DNA from 2 places in the Rhizobium sp. 05N430 genome. Region 2 is predicted to be linked to the other one. Evidence: predicted binding sites of a transcription regulator. Region 2 holds the regulator's gene; the other holds the start of a gene.
The links. Region 2 encodes PhoB, which activates phosphate uptake and scavenging genes when phosphate is short. Its sites were predicted from a motif close to TGTCATNNANCTGTCAT; they were not measured.
Positions count from the first base shown of each region.

Region 1: a site for PhoB is predicted at 1,013-1,029, ahead of pstS (phosphate ABC transporter substrate-binding protein PstS). Genes of this name have one in related genera too.

Region 1 is NZ_JBFTMO010000014.1:29,194-33,243, forward strand. Features, by position in the region: gene AC1DJO_RS23360 (SDR family NAD(P)-dependent oxidoreductase) at 57-854, shown strand; gene pstS (phosphate ABC transporter substrate-binding protein PstS) at 1,143-2,165, shown strand; gene pstC (phosphate ABC transporter permease subunit PstC) at 2,249-3,226, shown strand; gene pstA (phosphate ABC transporter permease PstA) at 3,228-4,050, shown strand, end outside.
Region 2 is NZ_JBFTMO010000003.1:507,324-511,373, forward strand. Features, by position in the region: gene AC1DJO_RS09940 (acetylornithine transaminase) at 1-1,177, opposite strand, end outside; gene AC1DJO_RS09945 (GcrA family cell cycle regulator) at 1,604-2,140, shown strand; gene phoB (phosphate regulon transcriptional regulator PhoB) at 2,207-2,890, opposite strand; gene phoU (phosphate signaling complex protein PhoU) at 2,923-3,636, opposite strand; gene pstB (phosphate ABC transporter ATP-binding protein PstB) at 3,683-4,050, opposite strand, start outside.

The sequences.
Region 1 (4,050 bases), on a different contig from region 2:
ATCTCAATATAGTGGTATATGCCACTAATTACCAACGCATCGAAAAGGATTTCACGATGTCAACTTCCTCCCTTGGTACAGCTCTCGTTACCGGCGCCTCCTCGGGTATCGGCGCCACCTATGCCGATCGTCTCGCAAAGCGCGGATACGACCTGCTGCTGGTCGCCCGTGATGCAGCCCGTCTGAATGCCCTGGCTGAAAAGCTCAGCGCCGCTCACGGCATCAAGGCCGAGGTCCTGCAGGCGGATCTGACGAACAGGGAAGACGTGCGAAAGGTCGAGAAGCGTCTGCGTGAGGACGAGGCGATTACGCTGCTCGTCAACAATGCCGGTATCGGCCCTAAAGGCGCATTGCTCGAAGATGATATCGACTATCTCGAAACGATGATCGAGATCAACGTCGTGGCCGTCAATCGGCTGGGTGTTGCGGCTGCGCAGACCTTCGCGAAGCGCGGCAAGGGCGCCATCATCAACATTGCCTCGGTGGTCGCATTCCTCGCTGAACGCTTCCACGGCACTTACAATGCCAGCAAGGCCTTTGTGCTCAACCTGACCCAGTCGATCCATGCCGAAGCCAGCCCGAAGGGCGTCAAGGTTCAGGCTGTTCTTCCGGGCCTGACCCGAACGGAGATCTTCGAACGCGCTGGCGGCTCCGTTGATCAGCTGCCGCCGTCGATGGTGATGGACGTCACCGATCTCGTAGATGCGGCCCTTGCCGGTTTCGATCAGGGTGAACTCGTGACCATACCGTCGCTACCGGATCCGGCTGATTTCGAAGCGTTGAACGCCGCCCGCTATGCGCTCGGACCCAACCTCTCACACAACAAGCCGGCCAGCCGCTACGGCATCGCATAAGGCTCCGGTTTTTGCCGGGCTGCGTCAAACCAACGCAGTCCGACATTAACATTTTGTAATGTTTACAGAGCCTTACAGGTTAAATCCTTGATTTAGTGAACGAACAGTCCTGCACGCTATGTGGGGCATCGGCCGCCGACTTCGAACTGTCGCAGAACTGTCATCAAACTGTAATGTGCAGCGCCTAGCCCGCCTTTGCGACGGGAATTTCAGCGCCCTTTGCCAGTGGATACCCCCTCCATGGCGCCGGTCTCGTCGATTGTTCGTTCCATTCAGGGAAGAGACCATATGCTCACCAAGACACTTCTTTCGGCCTGCCTCGGCGCCGGCCTGGTTGCTGCGCTCGCAGTGTCCGCTTCCGCTGCCGATATTACCGGCGCCGGTTCGACCTTCGTCTATCCGGTTCTGTCCAAGTGGTCCGCGGACTACAACAAGCAGACCGGTGACAAGCTGAACTACCAGTCGATCGGCTCGGGCGGTGGTATCGCCCAGATCAAGGCTGCGACCGTCGATTTCGGCGCGTCCGACGCCCCGATGAAGCCTGAAGACCTCAGCGCTGGCGGCTTCGGCCAGTTCCCGGTCGTCGTCGGCGGCATCGTTCCCGTTATCAACGTCAAGGGGATCAAATCGGGCGAGCTAAAGCTCTCCGGCAAGGTTCTCGCCGACATCTACCTCGGCAACATCACCAAGTGGAACGACAAGGCGATCGCCGACCTGAACCCGGGCCTCAAGCTGCCCGATAGCCAGATCGCCGTCGTTCACCGCTCGGACGGTTCGGGCACTTCGTTCAACTGGACGAACTTCTTCTCCAAGGTCAACCCGGACTGGAAGTCCAAGGTTGGTGAAGGCACTGCCGTCAACTGGCCGGTCGGCATCGGCGGCAAGGGCAACGAAGGCGTCGCTGCCTACGTCACCCGCGTCAAGGATTCGATCGGTTACGTCGAATACGCCTATGCCCTGCAGAACAAGCTGCCCTTCGTTCTCGTTCAGAACGCCTCCGGTCAGTATCCGAAGCCGAATGCAGATAGCTTCTCGGCTGCTGCTGCCAGCGCCGAATGGGGCAAGGCTCAGGACTTCTACCTGATCATGACCAACGCTCCGGGCGAAAAGGCCTGGCCGATCACCGCCACCACCTGGGCGATCATGTACAAGGAGCCGAAGGATGCCGCGCGCTCCAAGGCTGCCTTCGCCTTCTTCAAGTGGGCACTCGAGAACGGTCAGAAGGAAGCTTCTTCCCTCGACTACGTTCCGCTTCCGGCCACGCTGGTGAAGCAGATCGAAGACTACTGGACGGCCTCCTTCAAGGGCTAAGTCCTGGAAATGCCGGGGCAGGGAGCATTCGCTTTCTGCCCCGTTTGCTTTGACGCCCCCTCAAAAGCAAGTCGAGTATCGATATGAGTGAAGCACTGGCATCGCTGCCGGCCGTCGTGCCGGATGTGAAGCGCCGCGACGGCGCCAACGGCGACCGCATTTTCCATTGGATCGTGATGGGCTGCGGCCTGTTCGTTCTCGCCGCACTCCTGGCGGCGGCAATCTCCATGGCATGGGGCGGTCTTCTCGCCTTCCGCACCTTCGGTTTCGGCTTCATCACCGGCACCGAATGGGATCCCGTTGCTCAGCATTTCGCCGGTCTGGTGCCGATCTACGGCACGCTGGTGACCTCCGCGCTCGCCATGCTGATCGGCGTTCCCGTCAGTCTCGGCATTGCCGTCTTCGTCACCGAAGTGGCGCCGCGCTGGCTGCGCGGACCGATCGGCGGCGCGATCGAGTTGCTGGCCGGCATTCCCTCGATCATCTACGGCATGTGGGGCCTCTTCACTTTCGCGCCCTTCATGTCGGATTACGTCCAGCCGGCGCTGATCGACTGGCTGGGACCGATCCCAGGCATCGGCCTGCTGTTCTCAGGCGCCCCCATGGGCATCGGCATGCTGACCTCGGGCATCGTGCTGGCGATAATGATCATCCCCTACATCTCCTCGGTCATGCGCGACGTCTTCCTGGTCGTCCCGGCGCAGCTGAAGGAATCGGCCTATGCGCTGGGTTCGACCCGCTGGGAAGTGGTGCGCGACATCGTCATCCCGCATACCCGCACTGCCGTCGTTGGCGGTATCTTCCTCGGCCTCGGCCGTGCGCTCGGCGAAACGATGGCCGTCACCTTCGTGCTTGGGAATACCCACAATATCGCCGTCTCGCTGATGGAGCCCGGCAACTCGATTGCCGCCGCCATCGCCAACGAGTTCACCGAAGCCGATACCGACATCTATCTGTCGTCGCTGATCGCGCTCGGCTTCATCCTCTTCGTCGTGACCTTCATCGTCCTTGCCGCCGCTAAGCTCATGCTGCTGCGCATGGCAAAGCAGAGAGGCGAATAAGATGGCCGGTTCCAATTCCATCTATCGCAGCCGCCAGATCAAGAGCGGCATCGCACTGACGCTCTGCACCGGCGCCACCGGCCTTGGCCTGATCTTCCTCGTCTGGATCCTCTGGACGACGCTGGTCAACGGTCTCTCGGCGCTCAGCCTGAAGCTCGTCACCGAAATGACGCCGCCCCCAGGCGAAGACGGCGGCCTCGCCAATGCCTTCGCCGGCAGCCTGATGATGGTCGTTCTCGCGGTCATCATCGGTACCCCGATCGGCATTCTGGCCGGCACCTACCTGGCCGAATTCAGCCGCGGCAAGAAGATCGGCGCGGTCATCCGCTTCATGAACGACATCCTGCTGTCGGCGCCATCGATCATCATCGGCCTGTTCGTCTATGAGCTCGTCGTCCGCCAGACCGGCCATTTCTCCGGCTATGCCGGCGGCATCGCGCTCGCCTTCATCTTCCTGCCGGTGGTCGTGCGCACCACCGACGAGATGTTGCGCCTTGTACCGGACGTGATGCGGGAAGCAGCCCTCTCGCTCGGCATTCCGCGCTGGAAGGTCACGGTCGCCGTGCTCTACCGCGCCGCCTCGGCAGGTATCCTCACCGGCATCCTGCTCGCCGTCGCCCGCATCTCCGGCGAGACGGCGCCGCTGCTCTTCACTGCGTTGAACAACCAGTATTGGAGCCTCGACATGTCCGAGCCGATGGCCAACATCCCGGTGGTCATCTTCCAGTACGCGATGAGCCCCTATGACGAATGGCACGTGCTCGCCTGGGCGGGCGCCTTTGTCATGACCGCAATCGTGCTGCTTCTGAGCGTGGGCTCCCGCG
Region 2 (4,050 bases):
ATGCGCGAATGCTTTCGGCAGCCTGCTCAATGCGGGCAAGACCCTCGCGGGCCTCCTCGGCAGTGACGACCAAAGGCGGCAGCAGGCGCACGACGTTGTCGCCGGCGGGAACGCCGAGCAGATGCGCGCCGCGGATGGCAGCCAGGAGCTCCGTCGAGGGGACAGCAGCCTTGATGCCGAGCAACAAACCTTCGCCGCGGATATCCTCGATGACGTCGGGATAACGATCCTTGAGCGACGCGAGGCCCTGGCGGAAGACCAGAGCCACATCACGGACATGTTGCAGGAAGCCTTCGGCAAGGACGATGTCGAGTACGGCGCCGCCGACGGCCATGGCCAGCGGATTGCCGCCATAAGTCGAACCGTGGGTGCCGGCCTTCATGCCGGACGCAGCGTCCGCCGTTGCCAGGCAGGCGCCGAGCGGGAAGCCGCCACCGATGCCCTTGGCGACAGCCATTATATCAGGGGTCACGCCGGACCACTCATAGGCAAAGAACTTACCGGTACGGCCGACGCCGGTCTGGACCTCGTCGAGAATGAGCAGCAGGCCCTTCTCGTCGCAGAGCGCGCGCAGCGCCTTCATGAACTCGGTGGTCACCGGGCGAATGCCACCCTCGCCCTGAACCGGCTCGATCAGAATGCCTGCGGTCGCATCAGTGATTGCGGCGCGGACGGCGTCGATATCACCGAAGGGCACCTGGTCGAAACCCGGCGCCTTGGGGCCGAAGCCTTCCAGATACTTCTCCTGCCCGCCGGCAGCGATCGTTGCCAGCGTCCGGCCGTGGAAGGCGCCTTCGAACGTGATGATATGGAAGCGCTCGGGATGGCCCTTCGAATACTGGTAGCGGCGTGCGGTCTTGATCGCGCATTCCAGGGCTTCCGCGCCTGAATTGGTGAAGAACACCTTGTCGGCGAAAGTCGCCTCCGTCAGCCGCCTGGCGAGCTTTTCCTGCCCGGGGATTTCATAGATGTTGGACAGGTGCCAGACCTTGTCGGCCTGTGCCTTCAGGGTATCCACGACATGCGGATTGCTGTGGCCGACCGAGGTCACCGCGACGCCGGCACCGAAATCCAGATATCGTTCGCCAGTTTCGGTGATCAGCCACACGCCTTCACCTCGCTCGAACCGCAATGGGGCACGAGAATAGGTATCATATAGCGGCGCGGCTTCAGCCATGGCGCGGTCTCCTGTCAGCGTTACGGGCAACCGGACTCCGGCTAAAAAACCAGGTCCGAAAAATTAAAAATGCCGCCTTTCGGCGGCGACTGGCACTATTTACTTTTCGCACTGCAATGTCAACAAAACTGCGGCTTTCGTGGCTTCTGAGAGACGCTCAAGCAATGTCGCGTTTTATCAACAGCTAATGTTGCAGAAATGACTCTCAGGGGAAGCAAGTTGGGGAAAACCCCGAATTCGATTCATCCGGATTCCTGCGACTCTTGTCACGGAGTCAGCCTCACACTAGGTTAAAACTCAATTACTAGACTGCATGCGGCGGAACTAGTCACCAAAATTAGTCAAGCGTTTCTTGTGCCGGATTCGTTCGGGGCAAACAGTGAGGGATTCTGCCTTCGCAACGCTTAAACGGCGGAGACACAGGGCATGAACTGGACAGACGAGCGGGTCGAGAAACTCAAGAAACTGTGGTCCGAAGGGCTGAGCGCGAGCCAGATCGCTGCCCAGCTTGGCGGCGTCAGCCGTAACGCCGTTATCGGCAAGGTTCACCGTCTGGCGCTGCCGGGCCGTGCGAAGGCCGGCGGCAACGCCACGGCTGCCCGCGCTCCCAAGCGTACGGCGGCAGCACCCCGCGCCCCAACCTACGCATCGCGTCTGGCGACGACCCGTACGGTCACCCGCCAGCAGGGCGCGACGATGCTGAAGGAAGAGATCGAGATCGACGTCATGGAGGAGATGGAATACCGTCCCGCCAAGAACGTGATCGTCCCGATTTCCCGCCGTCTCGGCCTGACGGAGCTCACCGAGCGCACCTGCAAGTGGCCGGTCGGCGATCCCTTGAAGGACGATTTCCACTTCTGCGGCTGCGAAAGCCCGGATTCTTCGCCTTACTGCACCTACCACCAGCGCCTGGCCTACCAGCCGGTCAACGAGCGCCGCAGGGCAGCGGCACGGGCAAACTGAGCCGGGTAAGCACAAACGAAAAACGGGCCTTACGGCCCGTTTTTTTGTGTCCCATACCTGAGAGCTTCAAGCTTCCATCGAATATCCAGCGCCGCGAACGGTGCGGATGACATCCTGCATGTTGGAGAAGTTCAGCGCCTTGCGCAGACGGCCGACATGGACATCGACGGTGCGCTCGTCGACATAGATGTCGTGACCCCAGACGCCATCCAGAAGCTGCGAGCGCGAGAAGACGCGGCCGGGAGAGGCCATCAGGAATTCCAGCAGGCGAAACTCGGTCGGTCCGAGACGGACTTCGCGGGTCTTGCGATGAACGCGGTGCGTCTCACGGTCGAGTTCGATATCGCCGCATTTCAGCACGGTCGAGAGAACTTCGGGCTTGGCGCGGCGCAGCATCGCCTTGACGCGAGCGACGAGCTCGGGCGTCGAGAACGGCTTGACGACATAGTCGTCGGCACCGGTCGAGAGGCCGCGAACGCGTTCGCTTTCCTCGCCGCGCGCCGTCAGCATGATGATCGGCAGACGCTCGGTCTCCGGGCGCATGCGCAGCCGACGGCAAAGCTCGATGCCTGATACGCCAGGCAGCATCCAATCAAGGATAAGAAGGTCCGGCGTCCGCTCCTGAAGGCGGATTTCCGCCTCATCGCCGCGCAGGATGGTGTCGACCTCGAAACCTTCGGCTTCGAGATTGTAACGAAGAAGCACGCTCAGTGCTTCTTCGTCTTCAACGACTGCAACTCTCGGGATCATTCTGTTCTGTCTCCTGAGGCCCGGTCCGGATATTATTCCGTGACCGCGCCGACGGTGTTGGCGGTGTCGTCCTTCGGACGCTCGCCCTCCGGCTGGGCGCCGGTCGCCATGTAGTAGATGGTTTCTGCGATGTTGGTGGCGTGGTCGCCGATGCGTTCGATGTTCTTGGCGCAGAACAGCAGATGCGTGCAGCTGGTGATGTTGCGCGGATCTTCCATCATGTAGGTCAGGAGCTCGCGGAACAGCGAGGTGTACATCGCGTCGATTTCCTCGTCGCGCTCGCGGATCGACTTCGCCTTGTCGGCGGCGCGCGTCGTGTAAACGTCGAGCACTTCCTTGAGCTGGACGAGCGCCAGTTCGGAGAGATGCTCCAGGCCGCGGCCGAGCTTGCGCGGAACGCCGGTGCTCTGCACGGCGATGACGCGCTTGGCGGTGTTCTTGCCGAGATCGCCGACGCGCTCGAGGTCGGCGGCGATGCGGATCGAACCCATGATCTCGCGCAGGTCCGACGCCATCGGCTGGCGGCGGGCGATGGTGACGATCGCCTTGTCGTTGATCTCGCGCTCGGCGTGATCGAGGATCACGTCGTCGGAGATGACCTTCTGCGCCAGTGCGCCATCGCCGTTGACCAGCGCGCGCACAGCGTCGGAGACCATCTGTTCCGCCAGGCCGCCCATTTCGGAAATGCGGCGGGTCAGGAACTTCAGATCTTCGTCATATGCAGAAAAGATATGTGTCGATGCCATGGGAAATGTCCTTGAGTGTCTCTATCGGAAGTCGTGACGCCAAAGATCAGCCGAAGCGGCCCATGATGTAGTCCTGGGTGCGCGGATCGTCCGGATTGGTGAACATCTTGTCGGTGTCGTTCTCCTCGACGAGGTTGCCGAGGTGGAACATGGCGGTGCGCTGCGAGACGCGGGCCGCCTGCTGCATGGAGTGCGTCACGATGACGATCGTGTAGCTTTCGCGCAGCTCGTGGATCAGCTCCTCGACCTTTGCCGTGGCGATCGGGTCGAGCGCCGAGCAGGGTTCGTCCATGAGGATGACTTCGGGGCTGACGGCGACGGCGCGGGCGATGCAGAGACGCTGCTGCTGACCGCCGGAGAGGCCGGTGCCGGATTCATGCACACGGTCCTTGACCTCGTTCCAGAGACCGGCGC